3 regions of the Bacillus sp. PK3-067 genome follow, and region 3 is predicted to be linked to each of the others. Evidence: riboswitches for the same ligand, from Rfam matches in the RefSeq annotation. Region 3 holds a riboswitch; each other region holds the start of a gene.
What was found. A riboswitch is a leader RNA that binds a small molecule or an ion and turns the genes downstream of it on or off. The one in region 3 is predicted to bind magnesium.

Region 1 (6,495 bases), on a different replicon from region 3:
TTGTTCTTTAGCTTGCGCCACTAGTTCCGCTGCGTTCCGAAACATGGTGTGTCCCCCCTGCAATTATTCCATAATAGTTACTTGACAAATATTTTGTTGCGCTTTTATTTCTTCAATTACTTCATCTGCTAATAATTCATCTGTTTCAATGACCATAAGCGCTCTTCTTCCTTTTTCTTTACGAGAAACACTCATTGTACTAATGTTAATCTCATGTTTCGCAAGGATTGAAGCTACCGCTGCAATAGCACCGAAGCGATCGTTATTTACAATAAGTAGTGCTGGGCTCGTGCCTGATAATTGAAGATCGAATCCGTTTAATTCTACAACTTCAATTTTACCGCCACCAATTGAGCAAGCAACAACTTCAATTTCATCTTCACCTTTATACAAACGAATTCTCGCTGTATTTGGATGAGGTGCATTGGCATCTTCTTCAATGAATTCCACTTCAATTTCGCGCTCTTTTGCTATTTCTAGCGCCTCTGGAATACGTAAGTCATCTGTTTCAAATCCTAATATTCCACCGATTAGTGCTACATCCGTACCATGCCCTCGATACGTCTTTGCAAATGATCCATATAACGAAATGCTTACTCTTTCTGGTTCATGACGAAACAGCTGGCGAGCAACTTGCCCCATTCTTGCCGCGCCTGCTGTATGTGAACTTGATGGTCCAATCATAACTGGACCGATAATATCAAATACTGAGCGATACTTCATCATAACTCCCCCTAAACCTCTATGAAAAAATTTATTCTACTATTCTATTAAGTTGCTACATCTGTCGCTTTTCCAGTTGTACCACGAATTTGTTCTGCTGTACGAATTGGATAGTTTTTGAATAAAAGTAATCCAATATAACCTGAAATAATACCAGTTATCATACTACATAAGAATCTTAGCATTATTTTCATTTAAAAATGATACAAGATGATCCAGAATAAAGTCTGGTAGCAATCCAAAGTTTAACACAGAAGCCATTGCAAGCATAGCATAAACAAGTGATATAACCATTGCTAATGCAACTAAATTTGCACCCGCTATTCCGCCTAGACTACCTGCTGATGTTCTGAACTCTTTTAAAGAGTGGTGTACCAATTAAATCTCCACCACCTTATTAATAAAAAGCTTCTACTAAGGAACTCGCAATAGCTACACTTGCTAATCATATCGTTTAGCTAAAAAGTGAAAAAGACTTATGACAAATAATAGTAATATCTTTCCTATTATAATTCTCGTGTTACTCTCTCATGATTTAGTCAACTTCACTTGTTACGATAATGACTAAAATACATGCGACTTATCATAAATTATAATCTGCCCTCATTATAGCTTGTTTTTTATAAAACGCTTACTTTTGTTGAATTTTAAAAGTTCTGAATAAAATTCCATTTCTGCTATTTGTATCACTTGTATGTCATCTGACTTATATAACAGTTTTTCTAAATAATCATTATTTCGTATTTTTATCGTATATATTCAAACCATTCTAATTTTCTGTACCATCCAAGTATAAGTATAAAATAATAACAGTTTTATTTTTAAATTTTTTTAGACATAAAAAAATGGTAACCCGCCGTTACCATTTTTTACAAAATTATTATTTTTCTACTGGGAATGATTTCAAATCTGTCGCTATTTCTGTATTAGAAAACAACTCTCTAGCCTCTTTCAATAATTCCTTATATGTATCTCCTTGATAACGAGAACTAATGTGAGTTAATATTAGTCGCTTCGCATTTGCCTGAAGTGCAATGCTCGCAGCTTGCTTAGATGTAGAATGAAAATAATCATACGCTTGTTGCTCATCTTCTGCTGCGAAAGTCGCTTCATGGACAAGTACATCTGCATCTTGCGCAAGCTCCCTACTCGCTTCGCAATATCGCGTATCACCTAAGATAGTAATAATTCTTCCTTTTTGAGGTGGGCCGATAAACTCATTTCCATTTAATATCGTGCCATCCTCTAATTCAACTACTTCACCATCTTTTAAACGTTTAAAGATTGGACCTGGTTTCACACCCATCTCAAGCAACTTATCAACTAAAAGAGCACCTTGTATATCTTTCTCTACAATACGATATCCAAAGCATTCTATACCGTGTGACAATCTTTTCGTTTCTACATAAAATTCATTATCTTCAAATACGGTACCTTCTTCTGTTATCTCCACAACTTCAAGTGGATATTTCACATGTGTCGTACTTACCGATAATGCCACTTCAATAAATTGTTTAATTCCTTTCGGTCCATACACCGTTAAAGGCGTAGTTCCTCCTTGAAATGAACGGCTACCTAATAAACCAGGCAATCCAAAAATATGATCGCCATGTAAATGCGTAATAAATATTTTTTCAATGCGGCGCGGACGTACAGATGTATGTAATATTTGATGTTGCGTGGCCTCGCCACAATCAAATAACCAAGTTTGTCCTCGTTCTTCTAACAATTGTAAAGCAATTGCTGAAACGTTCCTTCCTTTTGAAGGAACACCTGCACCAGTTCCTAAAAATACAAATTCCACTTTCTTTCCTCCAGCTCTAAATATACTCTATCTCTCATCTTACGGAATGTTATTTCAAATGGCAAATTGAATTTACATAACCAAACATCTAGACAACTATATAACACGAACGTTATACTCAAAAAATTTAGCTATCGTTCGTGTTTTGTGTTAAAATGATTATACTACATTTTAAGGGAGCGTTTTATTATGAAAGAAGTATTTCGTTTACAAACTGATTTTTCATCTTCATTTGATCGCTGGGTAAGTTCTTTCGTGTCTGATCACCCAGCACAATTAGAATGGACAACTTTAAAGGAATTAATCCATGAATATACAACATCACATACAAATGATACGTTACCAGCATATATTTCTTCAGCTTTAACATATTACGCCCAACGCGTTTCAACTACAAACAGTTCAGAGATTGTTATTTTTGAAAACCCTACAATCTCGTAATCTATAATAAAAAAGCACTGGTTACAGTGCTTTTTTATTTATACTTATTTAGCAAATGATTATATTCCGTCCAAAAGTCGGTATACATACTTCGCTCAAACTCATTTGAAATTATCTTTTCACTTGATTTATTAAATAATTCTTTTGCTTGTAGTGCAAAAGAAACAATTTGTTTTCTATATTCATTTTCATTTACTTCTATATGAAGCCCTTCATAGTATATAGCCTTTTGATCAGTAGAAATAACTTTGACAAAATCCTTTAAAACCACATTTTCACCTATATGGTTTATAGTCCAATGAATTGAAATTGGGCATCCTAACATGAGCATAGTGCCACATCCGTGCAAAATAAGCCCCTCTTCATTTTCAATATCACAAATATATTCTTTATCTAAAGTTCGTAACAGAGCTAAAGCTGATTCACTTATTCCCCATTCCTCATCCATACCTGTTTGTGTAATAATCGTTCCATCCACATTTAAATAAATTTCCCCGTGAGAACATAAATCTTCCTGCTCATTAAACAACCACTTTTGATTCTCAATATTTATAATAAAATTTTGTGGTCCCATTACAAATTCCCCTTTTATAAAAATATTTATTTTTCATATTATTTATAATCAATATCATACATTTCATCCCACATATCTATTATAAATCCGTTTAATATTTTAAAAACACAGATAAAAAAGATATTGACACTACAATTTTACAGTGCTAACATTCAACATGTAATTGAATATGGTCTCTGTTAGGTGAGGCTCCTGTATAGAGAAACGCTGCTGCCCAAAAATGTCGAGAGACGCCAATGGGTCAACAGGAAAGGTCGGAATGAAGGCCTTTTTTAATGTAGCTGGTTTCAGTACCTATGCTATACAGTGCTAAAACTCAACGAGGGAGAGGTGCATGTATTTTGTCATACACAAAAACTGTTTTTATTTATGTCTACTAACAGTCTTTGTTGTGGACTCTTTTAGCTGCGAATTCAGACCTTTACTCGTTTTGAGTAAAGGTCTTTTTACGTCTATATGCACCTTACTATGAAACAAACATAGCATATTCAGAAACTACTAAATTGTACGGAGGTGAGGAACAGTTGGCAATTGATGATTCGGCCCAGATACCCATACGTTTTACATTCATATTTCATCATGTAGGTAGGAAAGAAACTGTTCCTCACCATTTCAAATAGTTAGGTAACAGATTGTTTCCTCCTTCATGACAGAGGAGGAACTACCGATGTTTAATTTACAAAGACAAGAAACAAAGCATGCTTATGAGCAAGATAGCATGAAAACAAATAACGAATTATTAGTGGAGGTTGCAACACAAGATGTAAGCTCTGCGTTAAAACTTTTAGAAACAACACAAGATGGATTATCTAAACAAGAAGCGTCTCGTAGACTTTCTTTATATGGTCCGAACGAAATAGCTCATAATAAAATGGCGCCGTGGTACATTCAATTTCTGTTGGCATTTAAAAATCCATTTATTTTCGTTTTATTAGCTCTTGGAGCACTCTCCTTTTTCACGGATGATATGCAAGGAACAATTGTCGTATCTGCAATGGTACTACTTAGTGCAACAATTCGGTTTTCCCAAGAATTTCGTTCTCAAAAAGCTGCCGATAAGTTAAAAGCTATGGTTCGAACAACTGCAAGCGTATTTAGAATAAATGGATTTGTACATGAAACAAAAAATGTAACGAATTTAAATCGAAATTACACAACAGAAATTCCAATTGAGGAACTTGTACCTGGCGATATCATTTCCCTTTCAGCCGGTGATATCATTCCAGCTGATGTGCGTATTGTATCCGCTAAAGATTTATTTGTTAATCAATCTTCTTTAACAGGGGAAGCACTTCCTGTAGAAAAATACGAACACTGCTACCATACAGAAAATAAGCATATCTTACCGACAAACATGAAAAAAAATTACAATCCACTCGATATGGAAAACCTTTGTTTCATGGGAACAAATATTGTAAGTGGTAGCGCAAAAGCTGTTGTCATCTCAACAAGTACCGATACGTATTTCGGCTCTTTAGCCAATAAGGTAATTGGAAAGCGTGTAGAAACAAGCTTTGATAAAGGTGTAAACAAAGTAAGCTGGCTCTTAATTACATTCATGCTTATTATGGCACCTATTGTCCTTCTCATTAATGGATTCACAAAAGGTGATTGGCAAGAAGCTTTCTTCTTCGCTATTGCCGTCGCTGTTGGCCTTACACCTGAAATGTTACCAATGATTGTAACTGCTAATTTAGCTAAAGGTGCCGTTAAAATGTCTAAACAAAAAGTAATTGTAAAACAGCTAAATTCTATTCAAAACTTAGGTGCTATGAACATTCTTTGTACAGATAAAACCGGAACTTTAACAGAAGATAAAGTTGTCCTTGTTCGTCACTTAGATCCCAAGGGAAATGAATGCAATCGCGTCTTGCAATTTGCCTATTTAAATAGTTTCTATCAAACTGGATTGAAAAATTTAATAGATAAAGCTGTTATTAAGCATACAGAGGAAAACAATACATTTAATCCATCAGCTTTTCAAAAGCTAGATGAAATTCCATTCGATTTCGCCCGCCGGCGTATGTCAGTCATCGTAAAGGATATTTCAGGTGAACATACAATGGTTTGTAAAGGTGCCGTAGAAGAAATTTTATCAATTTGTAACTACACTGAAGTGGATGAAAAAATCGTTCCACTCACCGAGGAAATACGTTCAAATGTCAAAAAAATAAGTGAGACACTAAATAGTGAAGGTATGCGGGTTATTGCTGTGGCTTATAAAAAAGATAGAAGAATAAATGATACAGAGTACGCAGTAAAAGACGAAACTGATATGATTCTCGCTGGATATATCGGCTTTTTAGATCCACCGAAACCATCTGCAGCAGCTGCAATTCAAGCATTACAAAAACATGGTGTACAAGTGAAAATTTTAACTGGCGATAACGAAATTGTTACAAGAAAGGTTTGTAAAGAAGTTGGATTAGATATCTGCGAACCAATCCTCGGTTACGAGATTGATTCTTTACCAGATAAAGCATTAGCAAAACTTGCCGAAGAAACGACTGTATTTGCGAAGCTTAATCCCATGCAAAAATCTCGTATTATACACGCATTACAAGGAAATGGATACACTGTAGGTTACATGGGAGACGGCATTAACGATGCTGTAGCATTACGTGAAGCTGATGTCGGAATATCTGTTGATACTGCTACTGATATTGCGAAAGAAGCTTCCGATATTATTCTACTCGAAAAAAGTTTAACTATATTAGAAGCAGGGATTTTAGAAGGACGTACTACATTCGGAAATATTTTAAAATATATTAAGATGACAGCTAGCTCTAACTTCGGTAATGTGTTTAGCGTGTTAGTAGCAAGTGCTTTCATTCCTTTTTTACCGATGCTTGCCATTCATCTTTTAATTCAAAACTTACTTTATGATATTTCACAACTTTCTATTCCATGGGACAAAATGGATAAAGAGTTTCTAGAAAAACCACGAAAATGG
Region 2 (6,495 bases), on a different replicon from region 3:
TTTCGCAGTCATTTCTTGCACTAAATCAAATTGAGGAATTAATTCTTCTGGTGGCGCTGCACGATTTGCTTTATAATTCGAGAACGATTCTGTTCTAAATGTCGTACTTCCCATATCCCAGCATGTAACGATATGTGTTGGTTCGATCGCTTGCGTAGCTGTTAACAAGTGTTTCATATAACCATGAATCCCGTTCGTAGGGGTTCCATCTTGTCGTTTCATAAATTGTCCGTAGACACTTGTTGCGTAAAAAGCACGAAATAATAGTGCCATACCATCAACTAATAATACTTTTTTCATAATTCCTCTCCTATTAAAAAAATAATAACCTCACGTTATCACGTAAGGTTATATAAATAGATTACCATTCTACGTTTTTGCTCAACTTTGTCTATTATACATTGTTTTTGTATATTTAGCACCATTAACACATTAAGACGTTCTACTACAACAAGTATGCAATATGCCTGAATACGTATTTTTTCCAGTAGAAACAACGATAGCTTTTGCATTTCCACTAACGATATGCGAACCTTTAAAACATACATTTTCAAGCTCAAGTGGATTATAATCTTTCATCCGTTTTAATGGAATAAATCGTTTACGTTCAAGATGATAGCAGCTCTCAAACTTCTCTATATTCGCTTCGTTTCCCGTTAACACAGACTCATTCACTAATAAATCATCTGCATAAATAATACGTACATCAGCTGGCACAGCATCTCCAGCCGAAAGAAAAATCATATCTCCAGGTACAAGTTCTTGCACTGGTATCTCCATCATTTTCAGTTCACTATTTAACCCTGTACTACTAGAACATTCTACTCTAGATACAGTAATCGTTTCACGTTGTAATTCATCACACACACGTTGTTTTGAAAAACCTGGAATCATGCCACCAAGCTTCATCATTACTTCTGCGAGAAGTGCTCTTTTTGAAGTTAGTTCATTTCGGCCATATACTTGAATACGTTTTTGCGCCTCTTTCATTGATAGTCCGTCTCTTGTTGTTTTAAAATATGCAAATACAGATTTTACATCTCTTGTTGCAATTTCAATTAATAAATCTTTATTTTTTTGGAGCATTGTTTGTTCTTTTATTGATTTTTTACTTAGTTTATATGACGTGTTACCCACAGTTTTGTTTGCATATAACATATTATCGTCTCCTCCTTTACAACATAGGAAGAAACGCTTTGTTTCTCAATTTATCCACTTTACTGTGAAAGTGTCTCGCGTTTTATAAACGCTACATTATGATAAATATAGAGGGAGGAACAAATCGTTTCCTGCCTACATCATATATTTTTGATTTGAAGTATATGGGTAACGGAACCGAGTCAGAATTTGACATGCTCCTCACCTCCTCGTTTAATTTTATAGTTTATACTATGAAATTACTCATAGCTTGGTAACAAAAAAGGCCCCTACCCTTAAGAGAGTAGCGGCCATTACATACACAAATAAACGATTTCTAATATAATTAGAAATCTACGGACCTCTCCCTCACCGAGTTTTAGCACTGTATAGCATAGGTACATTACCAGCTACGTTAAGAAAAACCTTAATTCGATCATTCCTGTTGACCCATTGGCGTCTCTCGACATTTTTGGGCAGTAGCATTTCTCTATACAGGAGCCTCACCTAACAGAGACTTATTTTCATTACATTGAAAATGTTACTCTTATTTAAAATAGATGTCAACCGTAGCCTACAATTTTTTCAAAAGGTATGGCAAACTAACATATATAAAGTGTAACTTTAATCAGTGGAGGTTTTGTTCATCCCCCACTGATTATTAGCCCTCACCAATCGGGCTTTTACGGGATAAAATAAAAAACTTTACGTTTAAACGTAAAGTTTTTAATAAGTTATACAACCAGCAATTACAATCCCAATTGAAATTGATAAAAACATAAGAAAAAGACCGACTGCTTGATTATCTTCTTCGAGACTTTTGTTTATATTAAAGCGTGGTGTAAGCCACTCAGCTAAATAAAAGACGATAATTTGAGCCAAAATCCCAACTGCTCCCCACGAAATCATATCAAGAAGTGAAATTGAATTAGCTGCTGTCGAATATAAAACAACAGCTAACCCAAGTAATCGTCCTCCAAGCACATAGCTTACCGCCTTATTTCCTTGAGCCATTAACTTAAATTCCTTTACTTTCGTTGTCACTTCCATCAAGAACAGACCTATACATAAAAGGCCGAGTGTTACTACTAAATATAATAAAAAATTAATCATTTTTTCCCCTCCTTTTTATACCTACCGGTAAATAGTACGATTCATTTCCTGTAATCTTTTCTCCCGCACGAATACCGATACTACTCGCTTTTCCAGCAATTAAAAACGAACCAAACACATATGACAGTTTCTCGATCCCTTTTTCTGTTTCCAAGGATACGACTGGCAGTTCGATATACTTTTGAAATATCGGCAGTGACGCTTTATATGTTTGGTGTGCATTTTGAAGCATAATATTTTCGTCTTTATCGCGAATCGTAATTGTATCTCCTTCTCTCCCAAATGAAGGTTTTTGAACGAAAGAACCTTTTCCTAAAAATAAATCTGGTTCTAAATATGTAGGTAACATATATTCTTTAATCCACTGTTGTTCCTCATTTGTATAAAAGGCCTCTTCTTCTGCTAACCCCCAAATAAGACACTGAATTGATTTTGGCTGAAGTAAAAATGCTGACAAAGGATTTATTATAAAAAGCTTTCCGGCTTTTACAAGTTGTAACAATTCCACACCTACCAAATCTCCTGTTTCAGGATCTTGATCCTCAATTAAATCTTCTATCGGATATGTTTGGCGATATAAAACATCAATCTTCGCCCCATCTTTATCGACTAGAGCATCCTTTGTAATTCTAAGTTCTGACATTGGCACTACTTTATTTTCAACATGGCATAGCTGACTTAAATACATAGTGGTATTCCAATCCTCGATATGTTCATGATGTGCTGAAAAAACAACATTTGGATTATCTAATCCCTTTGTCGCTTCCATTACTGCTTTCGTTACACCAGAAGATAGCAATCGTTCTTGATCCGAGTTTGGATCATCATAGCCTAGATTTCCACATACTTTCCCATTCATTTGAAAACATTCCACAATAAAAGTTGGTGTATCACTATTAAACTCAAGCATTTTGATTTTGTTATCCTCTGTTACAGCAAAATCAAATCGCGAAATTACAGATTCAGGATAGAGCCCTTTCATTCTAATGAAAGATAAACTCGCGGATGGAAAGCCAAGATCTAGAAGCTGTTCGTCACTTAAATTACGCAGCAGTCTAGCAGTCTTAAAAAATATTTTCCCCATTCGTTCAGTCGCTAAGTGTAATTGGTCCAAAGTCTGATTTGTTATAGAAAAAACATGAAACAAACTATACTCACATTCATATAAATCCGACCAAAAATCCGGATATTTTAAATAAAATTCTTTTCGATCCCTTATGTATTGCGACATATTTTAGCCCCCAAATCCTCCCTTTGAACCGCTTCCAATTCCACCTTTAAATTCAGCAGACGATTGATACGATTTAAACGCCGATGAATTTTTAAAAGTGGATTTATTTTGATAGTATCGCCCACCATAGAAATAATGCCCACGATAACCTGAACTACTATCATCACACTGCCATACCCCAAGTTCATCATCCCAATCCCAATCAGAACAACTATTATCATTTGGTTTTGGGGGAAGATCTTGTGCGCAACCAAATAAAGTGCCAGTCATTAAAGACGTTACGACACCACCTACTAGCCATTTCGTTTTTGTCACCTTCGCACTCCCCTTTTTAAATTCTATTCCTATTATATAGGATGGCATGATAAAGTAGAAGAAAAAGGAAGAAGAGGGATTAAATGCGCTTAGAATATCGACTTAATGATGAAACGAAAGGGTATCCTGCTTTATGGAACTACGCCAATATTTCTAATTCTGAAATTATCGCACGCATGACTTGTGAATATTTTATTAAAGAGAAAAATACTTATGTTGTTACTGCAACTTCGGTTGATCCAGACGGAACAGCAGTTATTTATATTCAAAAAGAAGTTTTCGCAAATGACCCTTCAGACCCTACATACTCCTACATCGGTTTTGAAATTAGAGAACTAAGTGAAACGAGTTCAAACATAGTAGATAGTCAAGATGTATGGAACTATGAAGAAATTTTACCATCTCTTCATTCAGATATTATATATATTCAGCGAGACGGCATGTCTATGGAGTTCTCCTTAGATTCAAGAGAGATTGATGAAGACAGAAAGTGCTACATTTATTACGGAAACTTCACAGGTGAATCAAGATAATATTGATATATCTATGCAACAAAAAAACCTTACGTATAAAACGTAAGGTTTTTATATAGCCCCACATATGCCGTTCTCTCTAGATGTCCATAAACCTGCTCTCACAGGTGGATGCTCTCACAAATGTTTGTAACTTCCTTCTTAAAAAGATGGCATGTTAGCTACATTTAAATATTGAACTTCCATATTAAACTTATTGGTTTAAGACATGCATAAGCTACGTACACCGTAGGAATTTTATATAAGGTTAGTTGAAATAAGACCCCCGCACGTGCCGCTCCTCGTAAATGTCCAAAAACCCGCTACTCGCAGGTGGATGCCCTCACAGTTACCGTACATCTTCCTCCACAAGGAAGGCTTGATGATGGTCGCTAAATATTGAGCTTCCGTATAACTAACATCGGTTTTAGACATAAATAAGTTACGCACACCGCAGGATGTATTATTTACTTGTCGTTATATTATCACATTGTTTCTAATGTGTAAAATACAAAGTTTTTCGAGCAATCTCTTGCTTGTGACCTTATTTTAATACAAATTATTTTTGCATGCAAGTGATTAATCTTCTTCTTTTGCAATTTGATTTTCTGGATAAGAAATCCAATCACTCCAGCTACCTGCATACAATTTTACATTTTGGAATCCAGCCAATTTTAATGCAACGATATTTGGACATGCCGTAACACCAGAACCACAATATACAATGGTTTCCTTATCTTTCGAAAGATTTTGGAAGCGTTCTTGTTGCCCAGCTCCATTCTTAAATTGTCCTGATTGCAACATTCCATCCTTCCAAAAATGGTTTACCGCTGTCGGAATATGACCTGCTTTATGATCGACAAGTTCCTCGACACCAGCATAACGCTTTGGCTCTCTAGAATCAATTAATGTAACATCCGCACCTGCACGGATATTCTCTCTGACCGTTTCCATCGTTACAAGCATATGATCTTGTATGTTTGTTTTGAATGTTTTTCGTATAACAACAGGAATTTCCGTTGTTGTCGGTAGTCCATTCTCTTTCCAAGCCGGGAAACCACCATCTAATATATATACTTTCTCATGTCCTACATAGTTACATAACCACCATAAACGAGCAGCATTTGCACCGGCTTGACTGTCATACGCAATTACTTTCGTATGTTCATCAATACCAGCCTCCGAAAGCTTGTCTGCAAACTCCTCAATATTTGGTAAAGGATGGCGGCCACCATGTTCTGCTATAGGACTTGATAAATCTAAATTCAAATCAAAATATAACGCATGAGGAATATGTCCTTCTTCATACTTTTCTCTACCCCAATTAGGATTCGCTAAATCAAAACGACAATCGATTATACGGACATTCTCATCTTCTATATGCTCACGTAACCATTCGACTGTAACTATCATCTTTAACGACCTTCTTTCTCTTTCAAACGACTTACATACTCCATAACCATTTCTTCTGTAACATATTTACGCTGCAAGGTAATACCATTTTTTGCAAGATCATTAATTTGCTTCGTTACAACATTAATGACATCAACCGAAAATTCTTTCCCATTTGACGCAAGAGATACGGCAGCTTCAATAGCTGCTTCACGCTGTGCATCTAATTGTAAACATGCTTTTACACTTTCATTTTGTTTACGAGAATGTGCTGTAATTGCTTTATGTACTTCCATCTTCTCTTCCCCCTAAATAGTTATACGTTTTTATTCAATTCCATTGCAAGCCGGATCATATCACGACATACAATCCCATTTTCAATAATCTCTTCTTCATAATGCTTCGAAAAGTAATCAAAATCAATAGAAAAAATACGAAATCCACATTTTTGATATAAAGCAAGTTGTGAAACACTAGAATTGCCTGTACCAACTTCAAGTTTTGACATACCATATCCTTTAGCAGTTTCTACAGCATGCCTTAATAGCTTCTTCCCAATCCCTTTTCCTTGTAAATGCTCTGCAACCGCAATATTCATGATTTCCATCGTCTTTGGCCTTGTTTCCAAAAGAACATATACACCGATAACGCTCCTCCCCTGCTTAGCTACGTATGTTAATCCTCTTTGTACATATGTAGCTATTTGCCGTTCACTTGGATCAGCAAGTAGCAATAAAGACTTCGGTATAGCCTCTTTTGGAATACGTTCTATTACAACAGACATAAAAAATTCCC
Region 3 (6,495 bases):
TATCAAGAACATAACTATAAGATATTGATTCTACATTTTTAGAATGTTCCCTAATGTACTTCAATGTCATTTTTACTGACCAATTTCCTCTAACTGCAACAAAATCACTTGTTACAAGACTTCCTGCCGTTTCAGGTTTGAAAGTCATCAATTTTTTCACGTTATGTTTTGTGATTTTATCTAGATACGCCATTAATTTAGCCTGTTTTTCCGGATGAACCGCTAACAGCAAATCTACTAATTCATCAATCGGTTGTAAATTTAGTAACTTTTTAGCTTTGTTTTCAGATAAGTGAATTAAGATATTATATTTTTCTTCTGCACTCATATATTGAAGAATTTTAGAGCTTTTTAATACAGGAATCGTATCTAGCAATATGACTCGATCTTCAATTGAAAACTGTTTTACTTCTTGCGCAATATCATACGATGCATGACGTAAAACTTTCTCTTCATCCAAGTTATTTTTGGTTATAAGTAATTCCTTTAATAATTTCTTCATGTTAACTCCTCCTCATATTGCTAAGGGAGACTCTAGAGTTTCATGAGTGGTTTTGTTTTATTTTATCTGTCTTTAATTTTTTATTAGAGCAATAATAGTGACATTGCAATCAATTCATTAGCTAGAATTACCTCCTTTTTGAATATAGACAAGATAAAAATAAATAAAATTAAACAGAAAAACCTTTACTCAAAAAGGAGTAAAGGTTTTTTCACAATACAAATAAATGATTATTAAGACAGCTCTACCAAAATCACAGAGGTGCCTTTCTATCAAATCGTATACCACTCCCTCGTTGAGTTTTAGCACTGTATAGCATAGGTTTTTATAACCAGCTACATTAAGAAGGGCCTTAATCCGACCGTTCCTGTTGACCCATTGGCGTCTCTCGACATTTTTGGGCAGCAGCGTTTCTCTATACAGGAGCCTCACCTAACAAAGTTTATTGAATTACTTCAAAATTTAAACCAGAATTTAATATTTGTCAACTGACTTTCAATTCCATTTATAAAAAAATGTTTATAGAAAATGAAATTATATTTTATTATAAATTTAAAATTGCCCTTAAAAACATAGAATTCAAATAGATTTAATTCGAAGAAACGTTATAAAACATATGAATTTTATTGTTTTTAATCAAATTCCAACTTTATAACAAAAGATGAATAATTAGTCATTCTGTATATCAAAAGAACATTCATAAAAAAATCTTCTTTTATGATTAAAATCTTCTTTACTGTTTATCAAATTTATATGGTTAAACTACTTAATCAAACAATACACTACAAGTCAAAAATATGTACTTATACGGAATGATTACATACATTTTTTCAAATCATTTCTCAAAGGACTATAAAGCAATAAAACAAATAAAATTAGCAATATGGTTGCTTGACAAGCAAAAAAAATATATTTATGCTTGCTACACGAAACAAACACATAAAATTTATATTGCTTAACCTGTTAGGTGAGGCTCCTATGCAAACACAGGCTATTGCCCAAAAATGTCGAAAGACGCCAATGGGTAGAACAGGAATTGTCGGATTAAGGCTCTTCTTAAGATAGCTAAGTAATGAATTTTCATTACTTTACGTTGTATAGTGCCAAAGCTCTACTAGGGGGACAAAAGCCTTATTTAGTCATGCCATTTTGAATCCCTCTAGTTACATACTAGGGGGATTTTTGCGTAAAAAAACAGGGAGTAAGCGATAGAATCTTCCTAAACAAAAGTCATTTTTAGTAATTGACGAGAACAAGATTCTATTCATTAGCAAATGTAATATTATGTTTTGTTTTAGATCAGGAGGATATTAAAATGAAAAAAATATTAAAACTCGATTATCTATTGCTCCTTCCTCTATTCATAACATGTACTTTAGGTATTATCATGATGTATAGTGCAAGCTCCATTGTCGCTGTCCAACATTACGGTTATAACAGTAGACATTTTGTTGATTCTCAATTAACAAAGCTACTTTTAGGAACAATAGGGTTAATAGTTTGTGCTTTACTCCCATATGAAATATGGAAAAAACGAATAGTCTCAATCTGTATTATGGTTGGGGGGATTTTTTTATTAATTATGGTTTTATGGAAAGGAAAAGTGGTAAATAATGCTCAATCATGGATCTTTGGAATACAGCCAGCTGAATTTCTTAAATTAGGAACAATACTTGTAACAGCCCGTTTTTTTGCATTACGACAAGAACAAGCTAAAAATAACTGGAGTGGTATCGGAAAACTTTTATTTTTTTTAGCTACAATTTTTTTTCTTATCTTTAAACAACCAAATTTAGGATCTGCACTTTTAATATTAGGTATAGGTTTTAGCATATTTCTTTGCTCAGGAATAAATATAAATCTACTAATCAAAAGAACTATCATCAGTTCTATTTTGTGGTTACCTATTTTATATTTCTTGATTCAATATAGTTTGTCAGAAGTTCAAAAGACACGTATTACTACGATTTTCAATCCCTTTCTTGATGCGCAAGGAAATGGATACCAGCTTGTAAATTCTTTTATTTCCATTGGCTCTGGAGGAATCACTGGTCGTGGATTTGGAAATAGCATACAAAAAACAGGTTATCTTCCGGAACCACATACTGATTTTATAATGGCAATAGTTTCTGAAGAACTAGGATTTATTGGTGTATTTATTCTATTGGTTGGAGTTTGGACTATAGTACTTCGCTCCTTAAAAATTGCACAATTATGTGTAGATCCATTCGGCAGTTTTATAGCAATTGGTATAGGATGTATGATTGGTATGCAATCTGTTGTAAATTTAGGTGGTATTACGGGACTATTTCCTCTTACAGGTACTCCATTTCCATTTGTAAGTTTTGGTGGAAGTTCTTTAATGGTCAATTTAATATCGGTAGGAATATTAATTAATATTTCAATTTTTAATAAAATTAAGTTTGATAATCATTATATATAATTTTAATATTTTAATTAAAAAACTTAAAATCTGACCTCATTAATTTATCTATATTTAAAGAATTTCTAATTTATTTTTAACTGTATTAATATTTATGTTCCTTTTAATACGAAAAAGACAGGCATAAATATATGCCTGCCTTCCGTTCTCATAATCAATTAAACCTAAAACAACGTGAGGTTAACCAAATCTAGATACTGTCTTCTACGCCCTATTTTTTACTTTTCCAAAACAATTTCTGCTATTTCATTAGCATATTTTTTAGAGTCAAATTCATCATAGTTACTTAGTACCACAACAGACAAAGATACTTGTGGAAACCTCATGAAGTGTGAACGATAGCCTGCCCAGCTTCCTGAATGTTCTAAGTATTTACAGTTAAAACCTTCCGCAAGCCTTAGCCCAAAAGCATAATCTTCATTGTCAATAATCGTCTCTCCAGTTGGAGAAATTTTTGGACCTATTTCGCTCATCCTTTTAACAAGGTCATTTCCACCAACAGTACCTGTAGTTAAATTCTCTCCCCATCTTACAAGATCTTCAACATTTGTATGAACTGCTCCATCCCCTGTATGTTCCCAAGGGCTTTCATAGACCATATATGCTCCTTGTTCATTCTTTGAATACCCTCTAGCAATTGAAATAGTAGTTGGGTAGCAATCCACAATCGTTGTGTCTTTCATGTGTAAAGGATCAAAAATACGTTCCTTTGCAAACTGACGTAGGGACTTGCCACTTACCTTCTCTACCACTAGTGACAATAAAAAATATCCTGTATTGCTATACTCAAATTTTGTGCCAACTGGGAATATTGCAATTTGATGATTTTTAAGGTGCTTTAGCGATTCTTCCACAGTTAATATATCAGTAAATTTTATATTTTCTGCTTGAGCCAATTCCATATAATCAACTAGTCCACCAGTGTGATGAATTAGATGTCTCAATGTTACAGGTTCAGCATATGCACCTACAGAAGGGACAAATTTTACAATTGAATCATCTAAACTCAATTTCCTCTCTTGTTCTAAGAGTAATATAGAAAATGCTGAGAATTGCTTAGAAACTGAAGCAATATTAAAAATATTTTTTGTGTTTATAGGTGAATTTTTCTCTATAGAAGCTAAGCCAACCGCACCTTTATAAGTTGGACTTATGACAACATGGGAATTAGCTATTCAAGGTGTAAAAGTTGTCGTTTTAGAGAGAAGATTAAATCGGATAAGAAATTCTAGAGCACTCACACTTCACCCTCGCTCCTTAGAATTAATGGCTATGAGAGGTATTGAAAATCGATTTTTATCTAGAGGTAAGAAATCAGATACCAGCCATTTTGCTACCTTAGATACAAGATTAAACTTTAAAAATTTAGATACTGATTTTCCATATACGCTTTTTATCCCCCAATCTATTACAGAAGAAATATTAGAAGAGCGTGCGCTAGAATTAGGTGTAGACATTAAACGTGGTCATACTTTAAAAGATTTAAAATAATTTTGTACTATACAGTAATGAAACCGAATTCATTTTTATTTAATCAAGAGATTTCGATTTATTATTGGGGTAGCACCACATGACCATCAACTTAAGAAAACAAGTTACCCCAAAACGATAAAAACACAAAATTTCCATTTAGAGAGTACTTTAAATCTTAGCTTGATGGACATGGGGATGTTTTGCTAGCTTGATAGGAAAACATCTCCGTATATATAAGGTTTTTAATTAAAATAGGTCGCCAGTCATTACAGTCATAAACTCCTTAAAAAACTGTTCATAATTCATTTGTATTGCAATCCTATGTTTTGGACGGTCACCGAATGTTTCTGGTTCAAAGGTAGATCTAAAATCTCCTATACTTTGTCCTCTTACAGTATCAAGTACATTAACTGTCACTGCCGATTGATGGTACATAAAAATATCATCACGATTAGTTGCAATTAAAGTAAGTGCATCATGAACCGGGCTACCTTGTATTCCAGGAACTTTTTTTTGATAAAATTGATAATAGTAATAGTCTAAAAGAGGCTTTAAAAATTTAGTTTTCCCTTTAGAGTGGATATAATTGACCATTTCCGGTGTTACAATAGCTGATTGTGTAACATTCAAAGGATAAATTGATAGATTCTTTGCATATCTCATTACAATATTGGCTGCTCCAGGATCGCCATAAAAGTTAGCTTCAGCAATTGGAGTAACATTTCCTGGATATAGAAAAGCTCCTCCCATAATATAATAAGAATGTACATATTCCATCACATCACCATAAAGGAGAAATAAAGTTGCAAGTGAAGTTAGCCGTCCGGTATTTACGATAATAAGTTCATTTTTATGCTGCTTAATAAGTGTGAGAACCTCAAAAAAATTCTCAAATGTCTGAATCTCTAGTTCTGGATGAATGGGACCTATTCCAAATTTACCGTGAACTTCTGGATAAAAAGTTTCTGCTTCTGAAGACATGGAATGCTCCGCCCCACCAAAAACTTTTATATATTCTTTACCTACACTTTTAAGTAAAAAGCGAACATTTCTAACAACTTCAGCTTTAGGTACGTTCCCATAGTCTGCAACAATTCCTATAACATCAATTTTATCTGTTAAATGCGCATATATGATAGCTATCGTATCGTCAATTCCGAAATCCCCAAAAAACAGTACTTTTTTCCCCATACAATATTGCTCCTTAAATTTACTAGTTTTCAAAACGTATTATACTTATTTATCGTAAGATAAGATTGTTCTCATGTTTATTTGTAGTACGATATATGAATGAATTCATCTAGTTAACATACACTTTCGTTAATAATGAGCAAATTCCTTTTGTATGAAATGAAATAGTATGGAATTACTAACCTTAACAAGCTTTTTCTGATATCCTCTACTCATTATTTGGTCCTCAAAATGAATAAAATAGATTATTCTTTCTGTAGAATTATAGGTAAGGAAAACGTATTTTTCGCTATATGGGTAGTGCAAAATCTTAGCTTTATAGCGATGGGGTAGCACCACATACCCGTCAACCTAAGAATTCCGAAATACCCCAAAATAAAAAAGCGTAGAAATAAAACCCTTCTACACTTTTTTATTACTTAACTAAATATAATTTCTCTTATTGAAATTTCTAATTACCTTATTCAAAATTACAAAAGAAACAATATATTTCATCTTTTATTATGAATAAGATCAACTTTTAGTTTACCTTAATTTTACTATGGATAATAATTTAACTGTATAGTTTATATACTATTAATTCTTTATGATGGAATCATTTTCTTATTTTAGATTTTCTTGTTTTGGTACAATTTTAATAGATTTCTTACTAATCCGTATAAGCATACCAAAAGAGAGAAAGATAAAAAATCCGCCAAAAAGAGCAAATACAACTGTAGGATTGAAATGTGCTAATAATACCCCCGAAACAATAGGTCCTACAGCCATTCCCATATATCTAATAAAGTTAAACATTCCCATTGCACTTCCTCTATTATGTTCAAATTCATTTGCAATCATAGTAGCAAATAAAGGAGTAAGGATACCAATTGATATTCCGTGAAGA

Region 1: it holds a riboswitch for magnesium, as region 3 does, so the genes downstream of both, mgtA (magnesium-translocating P-type ATPase) here and M1D73_RS28510 (FtsW/RodA/SpoVE family cell cycle protein) in region 3, are expected to answer to the same signal.
Region 2: it holds a riboswitch for magnesium, as region 3 does, so the genes downstream of both, M1D73_RS07890 (P-type ATPase actuator domain-containing protein) here and M1D73_RS28510 (FtsW/RodA/SpoVE family cell cycle protein) in region 3, are expected to answer to the same signal.

Annotation. Positions count from the first base shown of each region.
Region 1 is NZ_CP096490.1:4,158,270-4,164,764, forward strand. Features, by position in the region: gene sdaAA (L-serine ammonia-lyase, iron-sulfur-dependent, subunit alpha) at 1-45, opposite strand, end outside; gene sdaAB (L-serine ammonia-lyase, iron-sulfur-dependent subunit beta) at 64-723, opposite strand; gene M1D73_RS21315 (hypothetical protein) at 889-1,101, opposite strand; gene rnz (ribonuclease Z) at 1,604-2,527, opposite strand; gene M1D73_RS21325 (DUF3932 family protein) at 2,717-2,968, shown strand; gene M1D73_RS21330 (hypothetical protein) at 3,003-3,542, opposite strand; M-box (ykoK) riboswitch at 3,711-3,878, shown strand; gene mgtA (magnesium-translocating P-type ATPase) at 4,210-6,495, shown strand, end outside.
Region 2 is NZ_CP096490.1:1,496,427-1,502,921, reverse strand. Features, by position in the region: gene M1D73_RS07895 (5'-3' exonuclease) at 1-300, opposite strand, end outside; gene M1D73_RS07890 (P-type ATPase actuator domain-containing protein) at 433-1,158, opposite strand; M-box (ykoK) riboswitch at 1,494-1,659, opposite strand; gene M1D73_RS07885 (DUF350 domain-containing protein) at 1,864-2,250, opposite strand; gene M1D73_RS07880 (glutathionylspermidine synthase family protein) at 2,243-3,481, opposite strand; gene M1D73_RS07875 (hypothetical protein) at 3,485-3,796, opposite strand; gene M1D73_RS07870 (hypothetical protein) at 3,880-4,329, shown strand; RNA gene ssrS (6S RNA) at 4,384-4,567, opposite strand; RNA gene ssrS (6S RNA) at 4,589-4,771, opposite strand; gene M1D73_RS07855 (sulfurtransferase) at 4,888-5,721, opposite strand; gene M1D73_RS07850 (YpbS family protein) at 5,724-5,996, opposite strand; gene M1D73_RS07845 (GNAT family N-acetyltransferase) at 6,017-6,484, opposite strand.
Region 3 is NZ_CP096491.1:145,659-152,153, reverse strand. Features, by position in the region: gene mgtE (magnesium transporter) at 1-502, opposite strand, end outside; M-box (ykoK) riboswitch at 784-949, opposite strand; M-box (ykoK) riboswitch at 1,455-1,631, shown strand; gene M1D73_RS28510 (FtsW/RodA/SpoVE family cell cycle protein) at 1,818-2,945, shown strand; partial or broken gene M1D73_RS28505 (serine hydrolase domain-containing protein) at 3,164-4,090, opposite strand; partial or broken gene M1D73_RS28500 (FAD-dependent monooxygenase) at 4,098-4,433, shown strand; gene M1D73_RS28495 (nucleoside hydrolase) at 4,665-5,609, opposite strand; gene M1D73_RS28490 (MFS transporter) at 6,213-6,495, opposite strand, start outside.